DNA from 3 places in the Microbacterium sp. GbtcB4 genome. Region 1 is predicted to be linked to each of the others. Evidence: predicted binding sites of a transcription regulator. Region 1 holds the regulator's gene; each other region holds the start of a gene.
The links. The regulator LexA, encoded in region 1, represses DNA repair genes until DNA is damaged. The targets are predictions, from matches to a motif close to TCGAACANNTGTTCGA.

Region 1 (3,523 bases):
CGCGGGCCGCCTCGTAGACGGCCTCCACCACGTCGAGCCCCAGTGGGGTGCCGGTCGGGTTGTTCGGCGAGCAGAGGATCACGATGTCGGGGTCGGCCGCGCGCACCTGCTCCGCCGCCTCCTCCGGGGTGACCGTGTAGTCGGGCTGACGGGTGCCGGCGATCCAGGACGCACCGGTCCCCTTCGCGATGAGCGGGTACATCGAGTACGTGGGGCCGAAGCCGAAGGCCGTGCGCCCCGGACCGCCGAAGGCCTGGAAGATGTGCTGCAGCACCTCGTTGGATCCGTTGCCCGCCCAGATCTGCTCCGACGTGAGGCCGTGCCCCAGATAGTCGGCGAACGCCTCGCGCAATGTGGTGAACTCACGGTCCGGGTACCGGTTCACGTCTCGGATCGCCACCGCGATGTCGTCGAGGATGTCGCTGGCGACCTCGTCGGGAACAGGATGCGTGTTCTCGTTGACGTTGAGGGCGACCGGCAGCGGGGCCTGAGGTGCGCCGTACGGGGTGAGTCCGCGCAGATCGTCGCGGAGCGGGAGATCGTTGAGGGAGAAGGTCACCCTTCCCATCTTAAGAGGAGCACGGATGGCCGAGGTCATCGTGACGATCGGATCGTCAGGGACCGGAGGCAGGACCTCGGACTCCGCGTCAGTCGGTGTACCGTGCCGGGAGCGCGAGCTCCTGGCCGACCTGGAGCTCACCGCCGCGCAGGAGGTTCATCCGGCTGATCTCGCCGATGACATCCCGCGGGTCGGCGGCGGGAGCGATGCTGCTCGCGATCGACCAGAGCGTGTCACCGGGCATGACCGTGACGGTCTCGACGGAGACGGCCGGTGCGTCTACGCCGGAGGCGATCGCGCTGCCCCCACCGATGGCGGCGAAGGCGATACCCGCAGCGAGCGGGACGGAGGCGAGCGCGAGCAGGGTGCGGCGGCCGCGGGCCGTGATCCGCAGCCGGGTGGCCGGACGGGCCGATGCCGGAAGGGCGGTCGCGGTGCTGAGGCTCATGCTGCTCATGTCTGCTCCTAACTGTCCCGGCGCCGGAGCCCGGGGAGGTTGGCGTAGCTTTCGCATCCGCGCCTCGGCCGGGAGCCGTGGATGCGAAGCTACGTTCCGAAGATATCTTCGAGTTCGAACATCTGTCAAGCTGTCTTCGAAACCATGCCCCGCGAATCGCCCGACACGCTCGAACAGATCTTCCAGATCGGCGCGTTTCTCGGATACGGTTTCGATAAGGACACCCCACCACGGGCCACCGACATTCGAAGCGGCACGTCGGATCACGCAGTGAAGGAGCACCATGAGCGACACCTCAGCCCTCGAGTCCGAGGCGCCGCGCACCCGTCGTCGCAAGAACCTCAGCCCGAAGCAGATGGCGATCCTCGAGGTCATCCAGGCCTCGATCGCACAGAACGGCTATCCGCCGAGCATGCGTGAGATCGGCGACGCCGTCGGGCTCAAGTCGCTGTCCAGCGTCACCCACCAGCTCGGCCAGCTCGAGCTCAGCGGTTACCTGCGGCGCGACCCGGGCAAGACTCGCGCGATGGAGGTCCTCATCGACCTCCCCGGTACCGGCGCGGAGAACCCGGCGGACGTGGTGACTCCTGTCGGCGATGCTGCACTCGTGCCGCTGGTCGGGCGGATCGCCGCGGGCGTGCCGATCACGGCGGACCAGCAGGTCGAGGAGATCTTCCCGCTCCCCCGGCAGCTCGTCGGCAAGGGCGACCTCTTCATGCTCAAGGTGTCCGGGGAGTCGATGATCGACGCCGCCATCTGCGACGGCGACTGGGTCGTCGTGCGCTCGCAGAACACGGCGGAGAACGGCGAGATCGTGGCCGCGATGCTCGACGGCGAGGCGACCGTCAAGGTGCTCCGGCGTCGCGACGGCCACACGTGGCTGCTGCCCCGCAACTCCGCGTTCGAGCCGATCCTGGGCGACGAGGCGGTCGTGCTCGGCAAGGTCGTCGCGGTCATGCGCGCCGTCTGAGGCACCGCATCGTCGGTGAGACGAGAACGAAGGCCCTCCCGGTCGCACCGGGAGGGCCTTCGTGTGTCCGGGGACGACCGCGTCAGGCGGTGACCACCACGTCTTCGCGCACGCGCCGCGTGGCCTCGACGATGTTCCGCAGCGACGCCGTGGTCTCGGCGTAGCCGCGGGTCTTCAGACCGCAGTCCGGGTTCACCCAGAGCTGACGGAGGGGGATCTCCTCCACCGCACGCCGCAGCAGGGACTCGACCTCCTCCACGGTGGGCACGCGCGGCGAGTGGATGTCGTACACGCCGGGGCCGATGCCGTGGTCGAAGCCCACCTCGGCGATGTCCGCGACGACCTCCATGCGGCTCCGGGCCGCCTCGATGGACGTGACGTCCGCGTCGAGCGCACGGATCGCGTCGATCACCACGCCGAACTCCGAGTAACAGAGGTGGGTGTGCACCTGGGTCGCCGCCGCAGCCCCACCCGTGGCCAGACGGAACGAGGCGACAGACCAGTCGAGGTACGCCGGCTGGTCGGCCTGCTTCAACGGGAGCAGCTCCCGGAGCGCCGGCTCGTCGACCTGGATCACCTGGATGCCCGCGGCCTCCAGATCGGCGATCTCATCGCGCAGCGCCAGCGCCACCTGGTTCGCCGTCTCCCCCAGCGGCTGGTCGTCGCGGACGAAGGACCACGCGAGGATCGTGACGGGGCCCGTGAGCATCCCCTTCATGTGCTTCGCCGTGAGCGACTGGGCGTACGCCGACCAGCCGACCGTGATGGGCGCGGGACGCGAGACGTCTCCCCAGAGGATCGACGGGCGCGTCGCTCGCGAACCGTACGACTGCACCCAGCCGTGCTGCGTGACCGCGAAGCCGTCGAGGTTCTCCGCGAAGTACTGCACCATGTCGTTGCGCTCCGGCTCGCCGTGCACGAGGACGTCGAGACCGAGGTCCTCCTGCAGGGAGACGACCGCGGCGACCTCACGGCGCAGGAACTCCTCGTAGTCGTCCTCGGGGATCTCGCCGCGGAGGAACTGCGCGCGGGCGCGGCGGATGTCGCCGGTCTGCGGGAAGGAGCCGATCGTCGTCAGGGGCAGCGCCGGCAGGCCGAGGGCGTTCTGCGCCTCCTCCCGCTCCTGGTACGGGGCCCGGGCGAAGTCGGCGTCGCTCAGCGCGCGAGAACGCACCGCACCGTCGCGCACACCGGGAGCGGTCAGGCGGTCCTGCAGCGCAGCGGTCGCCGCGTCCAGCTTGGCCGCGATCGCCGTGCGCCCTTCGGACAGGCCGCGGGCGAGGGTCACGACCTGCTGCACCTTCTGATCCGCGAAGGCGAGCCAGGACACCAGGCGCGCGTCCAGCGCCGTCTCGTCCTCCACGTCGTGCGGCACGTGCAGCAGCGAGGTCGAAGTCGAGGCCGACACCGGGACCCCGAGCGCGCGGAGCGCCTCCAGAGAGTCGAACGCTGCGGAGAGGTCGCCACGCCAGATGTTGTGACCGTCGATCACGCCGCCGACGAGGGTCTTGCCCTCGAGGCCCGGCACCGCGTCGGG
Region 2 (3,523 bases), on a different contig from region 1:
GCGCAGACCCGAGATGACCACGCGCACGGGGTCGTTCCAGTGCGGCAGGAGTTCGTCGAGGCGCTGCGTGAGCGTACGGACCTGCACGGTCTTCCCCCGCTTGATCCGCCCCTCGGTGGGCTCGACCGTGCCGGAGATGAGCCCCAGGAGTGTGGACTTCCCGGCACCGTTCACGCCGAGGATGCCCGTGCGCTCGCCCGGGGCGATCCGCCACTCCACGTCCTTGAGCACGGTCTTCCCGCCGGCCCCCGAACCCGCCTGGGTCCCCGAGCCTGTCGAAGGGTGGGTCCCTGAGCCTGTCGAAGGGTACGTCACCCCCACATCGAGCAGGTCAACGACGTCCTTGCCCAGCCGCGAGACGGCGAGCGACTGCAGCGAGACCTTGTCACGGATCTCGGGCACGTCGGCGATGAGCTCGTTGGCCGCATCGATGCGGAACTTGGGCTTGCTGGTGCGGGCCGGGGCACCGCGACGCAGCCAGGCGAGCTCCTTACGGGCGAGATTCTGCCGCTTCGCCTCGGTCGCCGCCGCCATGCGGTCGCGCTCGACCCGCTGCAGGATGTACGCCGCATAGCCGCCCTCGAAGGGCTCGACGATGCGATCGTGCACCTCCCACGTCTCGGTACAGATCTCGTCGAGGAACCACCGGTCGTGGGTCACGACGAGGAGGGCTCCGGCGTTCGCGGGCCAGCGCTTCTTGAGGTGACCGGCGAGCCAGGTGATCGCCTCGACGTCGAGGTGGTTCGTCGGCTCGTCGAGAGCGATGACGTCCCAGTCTCCGGTGAGCAGCTTCGCGAGCGACACGCGGCGGCGCTGACCGCCGGAGAGGGAGCCGATCTGCGCGTCCCAAGGAAGGTCGGTCAGCAGCCCCTCGATCACGTCGCGGACGCGGGCGTCTCCGGCCCATTCGTGCTCGGCCATGTCGCCGACGACGGCGGCGCCGATCGTGATGTCGTCGGGGAGGGTGTCGGCCTGGTCCAGCACGCCGATGCGGGTGCCGCCGCGGACGGTCACCCGGCCGGAGTCCGGCTCCTTCGTGCCGGCGAGCATGCCGAGAAGGCTCGACTTGCCGTCGCCGTTCCGGCCGACGATGCCGATGCGGTCGCCCTCCTCGATGCCGAGGGTCACGGCGTCGAAGACGACGCGGGTCGGGTATTCGAGGTGCAGGGCTTCGGCCCCGAGAAGATGTGCCATGTCCTCTCCAGGGTAGTCGCGCCGCGTCGGACGGTCTCCCGGTCAGACCAGCGACGGGGCGAAGAGCTCCGGCAGCGCGGCGGTGAAGACCTCGAAGTGGCTGTACCAGACCGTGTGGGCGGCCCCGGGGATGCTGCGCACCGTCACCCCACCGTGCTCGAACCGCCGCGCGTCCTCGTCGGTGACCCAGGCACTGGGTTCCGCGCGGACGACGATGGAGCCGGGCGCGGCGGTCCAATGGCCGTCCTCCCCGCAGGAGACGGAGGCCGCGGTCGGCGGATCGAAGCGCTCGGCCGCCCGCGCCTCGACCGAGGCGTCGTCCACGGAGTAGAAGGGCCGGAGCTTGCGGAGCTCGGCGGGCGACATGCGCGCGCGGCGGTCGTGCTCGTACTGCGAGATGAGAGAGGCGCGGTCGTGCCCGCCCTGAAGGGCGAGCGGCGCGTCGACGTAGACAGCGAGGCCCGGTTCGAGGCGCGGCGCGGCGGCGGCGAGCACGGTGGCGCCGAAGGAGTGCCCGACGGCGACGGCGGGCGGGGCGGCGGCCCTGTCCCCCGCGGCGGACCCTGCCCCCGGAAGGAGAGCCGTCTGCGCCAGAGTCTCGACGACGGCATCGGCCGCCGTCTCTATCGTGAGCTCCGGGTCACGCGGTGAGAGGCCGTGGCCCGGCAGATCGAGCGCAAGCACGCGGAAGCCGCGTTCCACGAGCAGCGGGACCACGCGGTGCCAGCTCTCGGCGGACCCCATCATGCCGTGCAGCAGCACGGCGACACGGTCGCCCTCCCCGGCTTCGATGACGTTCAGGAGCACGGAGCCAGTCAACCACGGTCGTTATCCTTTCGTGATACGACTTTCGGCCAGATTCCTTCGAATCTTCGTTCGAATGTCGATGGTCGATGATGGACTGGCGCCATGCCCGCACTGCTCGACGCGACCGACTCCCAGATGGCGATTCTCGCCGATCTGGTGGAGGGGCTGGAAGCGGCGGAGAAGACGCTGAGCAGCATGCAGGCGGCCCGCGACGGACTGCTCGCGATGGCCGGCCGACTGGCGGTCGACATCGCCCGACAGGCGCGTCACCCAGACGGCGCAGACATGGCGATCCGCACGGTCGCCGCGGAGATCGGGGCTGCACAGCGCGTCAGCGACCGCACGATCGAGCGGCGGATGTCCGATGCGTCCTGGCTGGTCGAACGGTTCCCCGCCGTCTGGGAGGCTCAGGGCGCCGGCCGGATCAGCGCCGCGCATGCACGCGTGATCGTGGAGGCGGGGGCACACCTCGATGACCCGGACGACCGTTCGCGTTTCGCGACGGAGGCGATCGAGGTGGCCGCTGCAGAGTCTCCGAACCGGATACGCCGACTCGTGCGCCGACTGGCCGACCGGTTCCAGGAGCGGACGCTCGTCGAGCGACATCGTGACGCCCGGGAGCTGCGCCGCGTCTGGGTGACAGACCTCGAAGACGGCATGGCCGAGCTCGGCGCCCGCGGCCCCGCGGCCCTCGTGCACGGGATGCACGACCGGCTCTCCCAGATGGCGCATGCCGTGCGGGAGGAGAACGCACAGGCACGGCGTCGAGAGCCGGAGGAGAGCATCCTCGACGACAGGACGGTCGATCAGCTGCGCGCGGATCTGCTCGCCGACCTCGTCCTGACCGGCGCTCCGGCGGGCCATGACTCGGAAGAGGGGCTGCTCTCGGAGCTTCGAGCGCGCGTCGAGGTCACCGTGCCGGTGCTGACGCTGATGCACGGCGAGCTGATGCACGGCGAGCGGGAACGGACGACGGACGGTACTCCGATCCTCGCCGCGGAGCTCGACGGGGTCGTTCCGATCGATCCAGCCACGGCTCGCCGACTGGCCGGCGCGGCGAGCGGCTGGGACCGGGTGCTGACCCACCCGATCAGCGGGGCGCTGCTGGCCGTCGACCGGTATCGCCCGAGCGAAGACCTCCGCCGGCACCTGCGGGCCCGCGATCAACGCTGCCGCTTCCCCGGCTGCGGCCTCGCGCCGCGGAAGTGCGACCTCGATCACAATCACGATGCGGCGCTCGGCGGCGAGACCGTGCACGACAACCTCGCGACCTTCTGCCGACGACATCACATGCTCAAACACCACTCTCCGTGGCACGTCGAACAGGGGCCGGGCGGTGTTCTGGAGTGGACGAGCCCCACCGGCCGGACCTACATCGACCGACCGCCGCCTCCGCACACCGTGACCTTCGCCGAGGAACCTCCGTGGTCTTCGCCCGACGCCAGGACCACCACCGGCTGAACGCGCGAGCGCACCGATCACGCAGGTACACCGATCACGCCTGCACACCGATCACGCCTGC
Region 3 (3,523 bases), on a different contig from region 1:
CCGAGGTTCTCGCTCACGAAGCCGAAGTCGATGTCCTGACGGTCGAGCGTGCCCATGAGCTCGACGACCTCGGGGTTGGCCTTCTCGACCGCGCCCTCGTTCACCGGCATGGCGTTGAACTCCGCGGCGAACTCGCCCTGCACCTCGGCGCTGCCGAACCAGTCGATGAACTCCTGCGCCTTGTCCTCGTTGTCCGTGCCGTTGATCTGCGCGATCTGCTCGGTCACGTAGGGGACGCCGTACTCGGGCACGATCATGCCGGTGCTGGTGCCGTACTCCTCGTCGCGGGCGGAGATGCCGCTCGACGGCAGCACGCCGTAGTCCACCTCGTCGCGGGTGATGCGGGCGTAGAGGTCGGTGCCCTCCACGGCGGGGGAGCCGTTGGCGTAGTACGACTTCACCAGGTCCCAGCCCTCGTCGCTCACGCCGAGGTCGCCGTCCTCGTCGAGGTGACGGGTGAGCATGCTGGCGAGCACGAGCTGCGGGGTGGCCTGGCCGAGCGCGGGGTTGACCTCGTAGCGGCCGGCGTACTCCTCGTCGGTGTACAGGTCGTCGGGGTCGGTGGGCGCGTCGCTGATGCGGTTCTCGTCGTAGACCGTGACGATCGCCTGCTCCACGAGCGGCCAGAACGCGCCGTCCTTCGGGTCGCCGGCGTCCGCGGGCACCTCGCCGCTCCAGCTCGGCTCGTAGGCCGTGATGGCCTCTTCCGTCTTGAGCTGCTCGAAGAACATGTTGTTCAGGCCGAAGACCACGTCGCCGACGGGGTTGTTCTTCTCCGCGATGATGCGGTTCGTCAGGTCGGCGCCGCCAAGGCCCACGATCTCGATGTCGATGCCCGCGTCGGCCGCCTTCTCGGTGATCCACTCACCGCGGCCGTCGCTGTTCGAGTTCGTGTAGACGATGAGGGTGTCCCCGGAGCCGCTGTCGCTGCCGCCGCCGTCCGCGTCTCCGTCGCCGCCCGCCATGCATCCGGTGAGCGCGATCGCCGCCGCGGCCGTCAATCCGATGAGCGCCCAGCGCCTCTGCTGCCTGTCGGCCATGTTCGTCCCTTTCTCGCCTTCGAGGTGTGTCGATGCGACACTACCGGTTCTTGTGGTGAAGGCACAAAGATTGTCTGGTTTCGTGAGCGCGGTCGCGCGTCCGCACTCAAGATAGGCGCGCGGCGTGAAGGCGAGGATGCGATGAGGTGAACGGGTGGGGGATGGGTCCCGGACCGGGGTGTGGGGTGTCCTGTCGGAGGGCGCGGAATGCCGGTACTGACTCGAACATTTCTTCGAAACTCGCGCCTCGCGGAGATAAAATGAAGCATGTCGAAAATCTCCGGGTTGCGCGAGGCGATGGATCGCCTCGACGAGGCGTGGGGGTCTGCGGGCGATGCCCCGGAGCTCTCCCGCGCGCAACTCGTCGACGTCGCCGACGCGATCGGACTCCTGCAGCGCCGGCTCGATGCACTGCACGTCGACGTGGCCGCCGGCATCGCCCGGGAGTCGCGCGCCGAGCTCGGCGCCGACAGCCTGGCGAAGCAACGCGGCTACCGGACGGCGGCGAAGCTCATCGCCGCGGTGACGGGTATCTCGACGGGGGAGGCACAGCGTCTGGTGAAGGTGGGAGAGGCGACGGCCCCGCGGAGCGATCTGCTCGGTGCGCCGCTGCCCGCGCGGTACCCGCTCCTCCGGGAAGCGCTCGCGTCGGGTGCGCTCGGGGCGCCGGCGGCTGGTCTCCTCGTCGCGCTGCTGGATCGCTGCCGTGTGGCCGCCGGGGCGGAGCGCATCGCCGAGGCGGAGCGTGTGCTGATCGGTGCAGCCGAAGGTCTCGAGCTCGATGCGGTGCGCAAGCTCGTCCTCCGCGCCGAAGCGTGGCTCGACCCCGACGGCGTGGCGCCGCGGGCGGAGGAGCAGCGCGCTCGGCGCGGACTGCGCATCTTCGAACGTGACGGCATGGTGCACCTGCACGCGCAGCTCGATGCCGAGACCGCGGCACCGGTCGTCACTGCGATCCGCGGGCACGTGTCCGCCGTGTTCGCCGCCCGCCTCGACGCCCCGGACGCCGGTGCGCCGGACGCCGACCGGCGCTCGGTCGCGATGATCCAGGCCGATGCGCTGGCCCTCTTCTGCGGGCACGTGCTCGGGTGCGAGGGTGATCGGGTGCCGCTCGCGGGGGCGACGGTGATCGTCCGGGTATCGCTGGACGATCTGCAGGCGGGAGCCGGGTCGGCGACGATCGACGGCCTCGACCAGGTGATCGACATCGGCGCCGCGCGGCGGATGGCTGCCAGCGGCGGCGTCATCCCCTGCGTCCTCGGCGGGGCGAGCGAAGTGCTCGACTGGGGTCGCGAGAAGCGCCTCTTCACACGAGCCCAACGCCTGGCGCTCGCCGAGCGGGATGGCGGGTGCGCCATGTGCGGGCTCCCGCCGGGGATGACGAAGGCTCATCACCTCCGCTGGTGGCAGCGCGACCGAGGTCCGACCGATCTCTCGAACGGGATCCTGCTCTGCGAGACCTGTCACCACCGCATCCACGACAACGGGTGGGAGATCGTCATCGAGGGCGCCGGTGTGAGCGGCCGGCCGTGGTTCCTTCCGCCGCGGTGGGTCGACCCGGAGCGCACGCCGCGGCTGGGCGGACGGGCACGCTTCGATGTCGCGGCCTGAGTGGATAGCGGCTGTTCGCGCACGGTGTCGCGATGGCGCGCACGGGCTCCTGGTGGCCGGCGCGCCTGAATGCCGGATCGCGCTGTCAGCGGCGAAGTCGGGAGCGGACGCGGCGGGCGGCACGCGCGAGGGCGTCGCGCCAGGCGCCGCCCGGCCACTCACGGCGCAGCCGGAGGCTGCCGTCCTCGTTACGCACGAGTTCGACCCGACGGCCCGCGAGAAGCGGCGACCTGCCGAGGTGTGCCGTCACGTCGGGAGCCGCTGTCAGCGGAGCGGTGAACATCCAGCCGGCGTAGCGCACGGCGACGGTGAGGTCGGCTTCGCGAGCGCCGTCCTCACGGAACACCTTCATCGGGTCCAGGGCGATCGGCACCGCGTCGAGGCGCTTCGGGCGCCGGCCGCCGATCTTGCGCTCCGAGCCGGCCGTCGACTCCGCGGGTCGGCCGGGCGTCGGCGTATCGCGCGCGACCAGGTCGACCCGGTCCGCGCGACGTTCCTTGCGGGCGTTGAGAAGCCCGGAGGGGAGATCCTCGGTCGTCGACAGCGGCAGGGACACCAGTCGGTCGGCGGAACCGACGGTCTCGAACACGAACGCTTCCTCGCCGTCCCGGAGCAGACGGACGCGCACGGTGAGCTGCAACCCGCCGCGGGACCAGCGCGCCGCCGTCACGGTGGCGGTGCAGGTCGTGTCCGCCTCGAAGGCAGCGAAGGCGAGCAGGTCGTCGCGGCGATCGGCGCGCAGCAGAGCGGCCCGGATGCGCTGCGGGAACGACAGCCCCGCGTCCACGCCGGGTCCGAAACGACGCTGCGCGAGCGGCACCACCACGTCCAGGAGACGGTCGCGATACTCCGCCGGGTACTTCACCATCCGC

Region 2: the regulator LexA is predicted to act here: its motif matches at 2,059-2,074, upstream of KVS71_RS06355 (HNH endonuclease signature motif containing protein).
Region 3: the regulator LexA is predicted to act here: its motif matches at 1,262-1,277, upstream of KVS71_RS00960 (HNH endonuclease signature motif containing protein).

The regions. Positions count from the first base shown of each region.
Region 1 covers NZ_JAGXJJ010000012.1:31,837-35,359, reverse strand. The annotation lists gene KVS71_RS16370 (histidinol-phosphate transaminase) at 1-559, opposite strand, end outside; gene KVS71_RS16365 (LysM peptidoglycan-binding domain-containing protein) at 648-1,016, opposite strand; gene lexA (transcriptional repressor LexA) at 1,300-1,986, shown strand; gene metE (5-methyltetrahydropteroyltriglutamate--homocysteine S-methyltransferase) at 2,069-3,523, opposite strand, start outside.
Region 2 covers NZ_JAGXJJ010000003.1:92,205-95,727, forward strand. The annotation lists gene KVS71_RS06345 (ABC-F family ATP-binding cassette domain-containing protein) at 1-1,194, opposite strand, end outside; gene KVS71_RS06350 (alpha/beta fold hydrolase) at 1,237-2,001, opposite strand; gene KVS71_RS06355 (HNH endonuclease signature motif containing protein) at 2,104-3,462, shown strand.
Region 3 covers NZ_JAGXJJ010000001.1:217,020-220,542, reverse strand. The annotation lists gene KVS71_RS00965 (extracellular solute-binding protein) at 1-1,040, opposite strand, end outside; gene KVS71_RS00960 (HNH endonuclease signature motif containing protein) at 1,308-2,651, shown strand; gene KVS71_RS00955 (glycosyltransferase family A protein) at 2,737-3,523, opposite strand, start outside.